DNA from 2 places in the Lactobacillus sp. VURO6/B1 (VP7) genome. Region 1 is predicted to be linked to the other one. Evidence: predicted binding sites of a transcription regulator. Region 1 holds the regulator's gene; the other holds the start of a gene.
What was found. Region 1 encodes LexA, which represses DNA repair genes until DNA is damaged. Its sites were predicted from a motif close to CNAACANNTGTTNG; they were not measured.
Positions count from the first base shown of each region.

Region 1 (3,871 bases):
TTATCAAAAGCATCATGTAGCCTGTCTCCTAATTTCCATGCTCCCCAAGCCAAAAATGGCAAAGGCAGAAGAGCTACAAGTGTTAAACGCCAATCAACAAAAGCAATCATGGCCACCATAGTGGATACGCTCATTATGAGTGAATCTACTAATGTTAAGACACCTTCACCCGCAACTTCCTGAACCGCCGAAACATCATTTGTGGCGTGAGCCATCAAATCACCAGTTCTGTGACGTTGATAAAAAGTGCGATCCATAGCCATGAAATGACGAAATAATTTTGATCTTAATTGCAGTTCCAGTTCAGCTGCTCCACCCCAAATCTGACTACGCCAAAAATAGCGAAAGCCATAGAGTAATAAGGCCGCTAAAATGATAGCCAAAATCAGTAGACCGTATTCCTGCCAACTAATATGTCCTTTATCTAATTGATCAGCCATTAGGCCTAAAATCCTTGGTGGCACCAAGTTCACAACTGAAGTTAATGCTAAAAATGTAATACCTATGAGGTAACGCTTTTTCTCTTTTTTAAAAAACCAGCCTAATTTAAAAAATATACCCATTATTCACCTAAAAAATTCAGTAAAAAAGCGGAGATATCGTTCTCCGCCACACTATTTCAATCTAGTAAGTTTTTACTTTTGGTGCTTCATCATGTTCATCACTTGGTTTACCTTCTTGGCTGAAGGTTTTTGGCCCATTTGAGACATCATGGCAACAATCATATCTTCACTGATTGGCGGATTATCCTTAAAATATTTTTTCATATATGCTCTGGCACCGTAAAAACCACCCACTAGGCCTAACAACAGTGCTATAACTATTAGAAAAATCGCTAATCCTAAGTTCATAAAATAATCACCTCAATTTGTCCAATAGGTATATCTTACCTAAAAATACAGTAAAATTAAAGATCAAAGTTAATCTTTTCTTAAACCTTTTTCTCTTTGAGCTTTCTTGGCTTTCTCAGATGTAATTTCATTGCCATTTTTATCAATTATGACCAAATTTTCAACGTCTTGTTTAAAGCCTGCTCTAAAGTTTTTAATAAATTCCCGATGTAACTTTTTTCGTTCCTTTTCCTCGGCTTCTGTTAGTCCAACAGATTCCTTTTTATGATAAAGTTCATTTATTCGATTTATCATTTTTTTCTCAAGATCTTCATTCATTTTAAGCACCTCTCATTAAAAAAGTCTACATTATTATCAGCAGGAAAAAAAGTTTTAAATTTTCAGAACGTTTGTTTGTAGTATACGATTTATTTTGCTAAAATTAAATATATAAGAAAACGTTTAAAATACTGGAGATAACTATGACTACAAAACAAAACACTAAGCAATTACAAATTTTACGCTATATATATGAAACGGTTGAAGACAGAGGTTTTCCTCCCACTGTTCGTGAAATTTGCCATGCTGTAGATTTATCTTCCACTTCTACTGTACATGGCCATTTGTCAAGGCTTGAAAATAAGGGATTATTAATAAAGGATGCTACAAAACCAAGAGCATTGGAAATAACCGATGAAGGAAAAAAAGCGATAGGCGTTCAGCCGAAAAAAATTCCTGTAGTCGGCGATGTCACAGCCGGCCAACCAATTCTGGCTGTTGAAGACATCGAAGATTACTTTCCCTTACCTCCTGATTTAGCAAATGATGCCGGAGACCTCTTTATGCTAAGAGTTCATGGTGAAAGTATGATTAACGCCGGTATCCTCAACGGAGATAACGTAATCGTCCGCAAACAATCTTCAGCAATTAACGGTGAAATTGTAGTAGCAATGACAGATGAAAATGAAGCAACTGTAAAACGATTTTACAAGGAAAAAGGTCACTATCGTTTGCAGCCTGAAAATGATACGATGGCACCGATTATATTGTCAAGCGTCCACATTTTAGGTAAAGTAGTTGGACTATACCGTAACACTATTATTTAACAAAAGAGCTTTATAGCATTATTGGGATAAATAAAAATTATTTTTTGCGAGTTTCAATAATGCTTTTTTTCTGCAGAGTTTTTTTTACTTCTGCCAATACTTTTTTCTGCATTTTTAATTTGTTTATTTTTGCAGATATAACGGCGATTTTATCCTTAATTAACTTTAAGTTTTGTTTACGTTGCTTTTCAGTACTACACGACTCATCGTGTAGTTTTTTTATGTCTTTTATTTCTTGCAGCGAAAAACCCAAGTCTTGAAACTCTTTAACTGCTTCAAAAATATCACATTCGTTTTCAGTAAACCAATAGTTTCTTCCCTTACGACCAGGAGTTATTAAGTTTAAGTAGATATAATGTCTAACTGTATCACGTGTAGTATTTTCCTTTTGCATAAATTCTTTCAAATACATAATTATCTCCTTGACGTAGGGTCGACCCCAGATGATTAAATTTTAGCAGGAGGTATTAAAATGTCATATCTAACAATCTTTTTAACTATTATATATGGTGTTCTCATGATTAGCGCCAGCTTTTCATCTTTTACTAGTTTGCCAATTTGGCTAATCATGATCAACGTCTTGTCCGCATTAGGCATTATTGCCGGAAGTTTTCTAAAAAAACCACTTTTAACTACTATATTTCTAGTAGCAGTTTTACTTTCCGCTCTAGCAAATGGTATTTTTCTTTACGGACAAATCACTTGGTCTCACTGGTTTATCAGACTAATTTTGACTATTATTTTGATTTGCCTGAGCTTTAAGTAATTTTAGATATTCATCTGGCAAAATTCCTGTTAGCAGTCAAGCGTAACGTCTCAAAATACTGTCATAATGGCAAGAAATTGACTTTCCACAACTAATGCTTTAAATCAATTCACAATCTTTATATTGAAATTATGCTTAAAAATGCTGTTACTAAAGCTTTTATGTTATTTACTTGTGAATAATAACGCTGTTTCACTTTGGTTTCACAACAGTAATTTTTCACAAACTTGGTTAAATTTTACTAATGATATTGGCAGCTAAATTAATTGCTGCTTCATGGGCATCCCTACCCCAGCCTCTGTCATCATGATTTTCTATATCTTTAAGTGAATCGGCTGTAAATAATATTTGTGCAAAATCTGCCTCTCTGAATTGTGCACACGCAGCCATTGCTGCACATTCCATCTCTACACTAGAAGCCCCCAATTCTTTAGCTTGCTTTACTTTCTTGACAGTTTCCCTAAAGAAACCATCAGTTGTCCAGGTAGTTACTTCTTCAACCTTAAAGCCCTCTTGACTCAGTAACTTTTTTGTCTTCGTTAGAAACTCGGACTTCAAGTCAATGTATGTTCCTGGTTTCATATAATGAAAGGATGTACCCTCATCTCTAATAGCTCTTGTAGGCACTAGAAAATAGTTTTCTGGTAAATCAACTAAGCAGCCGGCTGATCCTATTGCTAAAATCTGTTTAACACCGTAACTTATTAACCAATCTAATAGCTCTACAGCAGCTGCAGCACCTATCTTTGCCTGACAAAAAGTAATTTTTTGTCCGTCTAAGTCAACCTGATAAATTGGGGTTTCACCTTCAAAACAGTCAAAGAACCCGAGCTTTTTATGAGGATAACGGGCCAAGAAACTACTGATCACGTCGGGAGTTAAAAATGCAAACAGCAGCTTGGGCTGAAAATGAAAGTTATTAATTTCTTGTTCGTGATCCGGTTCTAAAACAGCCCTCGATTCAGAATCAAAATTTAACAAAAACGGTTCATTCATAATTTTTCTCCTCAATAAAAATATATTGCTGAAGATTTTAACATAAACAAAAAAGAGAATCATCCCTTTACGGAATGATTCTCTTTTACTTAAGCGTGAATTAACGACGCTTTTCTGCAATTCTAGCAGATTTACCGTGACGATCACGTAAGTAGTAAAGTTTAGCACGACGT
Region 1 is NZ_JBVOWJ010000010.1:50,520-54,390, forward strand. It holds gene ACZ2M0_RS06735 (ABC transporter ATP-binding protein) at 1-563, opposite strand, end outside; gene ACZ2M0_RS06740 (YneF family protein) at 636-851, opposite strand; gene ACZ2M0_RS06745 (DUF896 domain-containing protein) at 921-1,169, opposite strand; gene lexA (transcriptional repressor LexA) at 1,313-1,936, shown strand; gene ACZ2M0_RS06755 (MerR family transcriptional regulator) at 1,974-2,348, opposite strand; gene ACZ2M0_RS06760 (hypothetical protein) at 2,409-2,702, shown strand; gene ACZ2M0_RS06765 (nucleoside phosphorylase) at 2,934-3,698, opposite strand; gene rplS (50S ribosomal protein L19) at 3,799-3,871, opposite strand, start outside.

Region 2 (3,871 bases), on a different contig from region 1:
TTAAGAAATTAACAGTAAAGAAAATTGAACAATTACCTTATAAAGATAAAATAAAACTTTTTATTATTGATTCCAATGACAGCAGTCAAGTAGATGAAGCTAAAGCATTTTTAACTGAACAATTTCCGGAACAAAATATTTCTATCACAAAATTTAGTCCTGTTATTGCCACGCATCTAGGAGAAAAGTCTTTTGCAATTGGTTGGATGATTGACATAGATAAAATAGATTTGACTAAATAAGAGCAACCTTTCGCAAGGCTGCTTTTTTGTTACAGAAGTGGGAGGATATATATGATAAAGCAAATGGATCAGATAACCAAATGGGCTGTAGAATTGCAGAGCATTGCTCAAGACGGCCTAGAATATGGTCACGATCGTTTTGACAGGGAGCGTTACGAACAAGTAAGAAAGATTGCCACTGAAATGATGGCAGCTAAAACTGGTCAGCCAATAAATATTGTTAAAGGCTTATTTAGTAATGATGATGGATACCAGACGCCTAAAGTTTCTACCAGAGCTGCAATTTTCAATAAACAAAAAATCTTACTGGTTAAAGAAACTACAGATAATTTATGGTCAATGCCTGGAGGTTGGTGTGAACCTAATATAACAGTTAAAGAAAATTGTATAAAGGAAGCAGAAGAGGAATCTGGTCATAAAATTGAAGTTGATCATATTATTGCAGTAAACAACCATTCAACTAATATTTATGATAAAGAGCGAATTAAACGAGCTATTAATGTCTGCAATATCATTTTTTTATGTAAAGATCTAGGTGGAAAATTTTCAAAAAATACTGAGACTGATAAGTGTTCCTTTTTCGAACTTGATAATTTACCACCTTTATCATTGCCACGAAATTCTTTAGCAGAGATAAAAATGTGTTTTGAAGCGAATCAAAGTCCTAATTGGCAAACAAAATTTGAATAAAAAACAGGCTCTGTATCAAGCCTGTTTGTGATCACTATTCTTTTTATCTGCCTCTGAAATCTCATTTAATGCAGCACGTTGCTTTTTTTGATCAACATGAGTATATAAATCGGTTGCTGAGGTTCCTTTTTGGCCCAGTTGCTGAGCTACTAGCACTTGGTCTTTGGTTACACCATATAGTTCAGAGGCCACTGTGTGACGTAATTTATGGGGAGTGAGCGGGTGACCAAAAGCAGCTGAATATTTATTGACCATTTTCTCGATAGCACTTGTGGTAATCCGACGTGTTTTATTATGCCAGCGAGTCAAGAAAAATGCTGAATCGTTTTTGACAGCCAAATAGCGTTGTTTTCTTATTTTCTTATACTCTCTAATATAAACCAACGTCCATTCAGCAATTGGTACGCTGTCTCGCTGGCCACCTTTGCGGGTTACGTCCAATGTAGCCTTTTTAAAATTAATGTCTGGCAAATCAATTCCTGCGCACTCAGAAACTCTGATTCCAGTTCCTAAAATTAAAGCAATAATTGCCATGTCGCGCTCTTTATTTGCTTTAAATCCTGGTAAAGCATGCTTATTGCATTTAAATTCATAATTATTTGCAATAAAATCCAAAAACTGGTATTTTAATTTTCCTGTGTACATGTGTGATTCAAGAACATGAGCCCGATAGTTTAAAGTTTTTGTGTTATTCAGAGAATCAATTTTGAGCATGACATTGCGTTCAAAGTATGGCTTGCCATTAATATTATCTGCAGTAATGGTTAAAAACTTAAAAAGAGACCTCAAGGCATTAATAGACCGATTTATTGTAGTAGGTGAATTCAAGTTGCCTTGCTTATTCTTGGTGTGACCTAAATAATTAATGTAAAGCATGATGTCATTGCGTTGTAGTTGAGCTAAAGTTTGTGTTTCAATATTTTTGTTATTTTTAGCTTTTGAAATGCCTTCATGCCGCAGCCAGTCAAAAAATCTTCTGATTTCTGTTAGATACTGATAGGATGTAGCTAAAGAGTGACTTGTGCCAAAATTGTATTCTTTAACAAAATCCGGCATTTTTTTTAATTCTTCATCAATTAGATCTAAATATTTCTTTGTTTCCACGTAATAAATTTCTCCTAGCTTAATTTAATAAATTACATGCTTTATTATAAAACAAAACTAGAATGTATGTTTGTGTCGTATATATTTATTATGGGATAGAGGAGGGAGAAAGGTGTTAACTAGATCTAATGAAATAAAATGCCAATTGGGTATTTTTAAAATAAAGTTTCAAAATAGTTTTAAGTAGAAATTTCTGCTTTAATGATAAAAACTTATCTAAGAGATCAAATTTAGTTTTGCTAAAAATCAATATCAATGAATGCAAAATTTTTGAGCTCGATTATCATTTAATTATCGTTCATTAAAATTATAGTTTTAATGAAAGCAACTATAAAATTATTTAACAGTTAGCATGTTTAGAAGTTGAAAAAAATTATGTGAGCAGACTTTTTATACTTAATTTTGAGCAATATTGTTCCAAGCTTTTTATATCTACTTTTAAGATAAAATCAACCAACGATATTACTTTTAAAAGTACTAAAATCGATTGACCTCAAACTACTTATTAATAAAAATACGAATTAAAAATTAAATTGATTAATAATTCTTGGGAAGCTCACAGGCAGCTAAATGATCAATTATACATTAATTTTAATTTTAATGAGCTCTCAAGTGACCAGAGGCAATCTAAAAGCTAAAAGCAAAATTGTTTTGTGTAATTGAATCCTGACTCATTCTGATGGACTATCTTTCAAATTTTTATTTTACTTTACATAATATATATTATACGAAGTTGGATAATGCTAAGTTACAACCACCTTTTATCACTATTTCTTAGTTTATCAGCTCTGTTTATATAGCTGGATCAGTAGTTCATACGCACAATTATCCCATCTCAAATTTCTTAAAAAGTTTATCATGACAAACAAAAGTTGACATTCTGCGAAAATCTATAATTTCATTTTTATACAAAATAATACTGATTACTTATAACTTTAAAAATTAATATGATTACCCGGTCCTTTTCTTATCCATATTAGTTGATTTATTTAAAGTTTCTACGTTACAAGTGTAAAAATATAAATAAAAGCGCTTTCTATCATAGATAAATATATAAAAAATCTAGATTTTAATTTTTTTACTTAAGCGCTTTTCTCCCTTCCACTCCAGCAAGCGAATGCACGCTTTGATATAATATTTGCCACTCTTTCCTTTTTCACTTTAAGTTTAATTATTTGGAGCCTTTTTATTTTATTTTTCCAAAAAATAGCTTACAATACTATGTGGGGTATAGTTTAAAACATTTAGTTTGAGTATAATTTTGCCAATAGCAAGTGTTTTATTCATTATTATTTTTGTTTTACTGTTTATTTCTATAATTAATCTGTTATTATAGAATATGGAATTATTTTTTTGAAAGGGTTGAATTTATTCCATGAGTATAAATTTAGGAAAAGAAATATGTCGCAGGCGGCGTGAACAAAAGTTGACCCAGGAAGATCTCGCTGAATTAAGTGATTTATCGGTTAACTTTATTTCTCGCTTAGAACGTACAAAAAATCAAAATATTAGTATTCAAAAGCTAGACTCCATCGCCAGAGCTTTAAATACAACTACGCCAGATATTATCATGAATGCTTACCGCTTTAAGGAAGTTAAGGTGGAAAATCATCAAGATAATACTCCTGTATTTATTAAGAAGGTTCTTAATGAACTTAGAAAAATGTCACCTGACAAAGCTGAGAGAGTATGTAAATCATTCATTATTTTGGCTAAGGAAATTAACAAAGACTAAAAAAAGCACGAAATAGTTAAAATCTATTTCGTGCTTTTTAAATTACTTAAATGCTTCAGTTAATGGTGGAACAACTTGTTTTTTCCTTGAAACAACTCCA
Region 2 is NZ_JBVOWJ010000006.1:18,188-22,058, forward strand. It holds gene ACZ2M0_RS04235 (DegV family protein) at 1-242, shown strand, start outside; gene ACZ2M0_RS04240 (NUDIX hydrolase) at 297-932, shown strand; gene xerS (tyrosine recombinase XerS) at 948-2,036, opposite strand; gene ACZ2M0_RS04250 (helix-turn-helix domain-containing protein) at 3,412-3,771, shown strand; gene ACZ2M0_RS04255 (manganese-dependent inorganic pyrophosphatase) at 3,814-3,871, opposite strand, start outside.
Region 2: xerS (tyrosine recombinase XerS) is a predicted target of LexA. The motif match lies at 2,096-2,109, and genes of this name have one in related genera.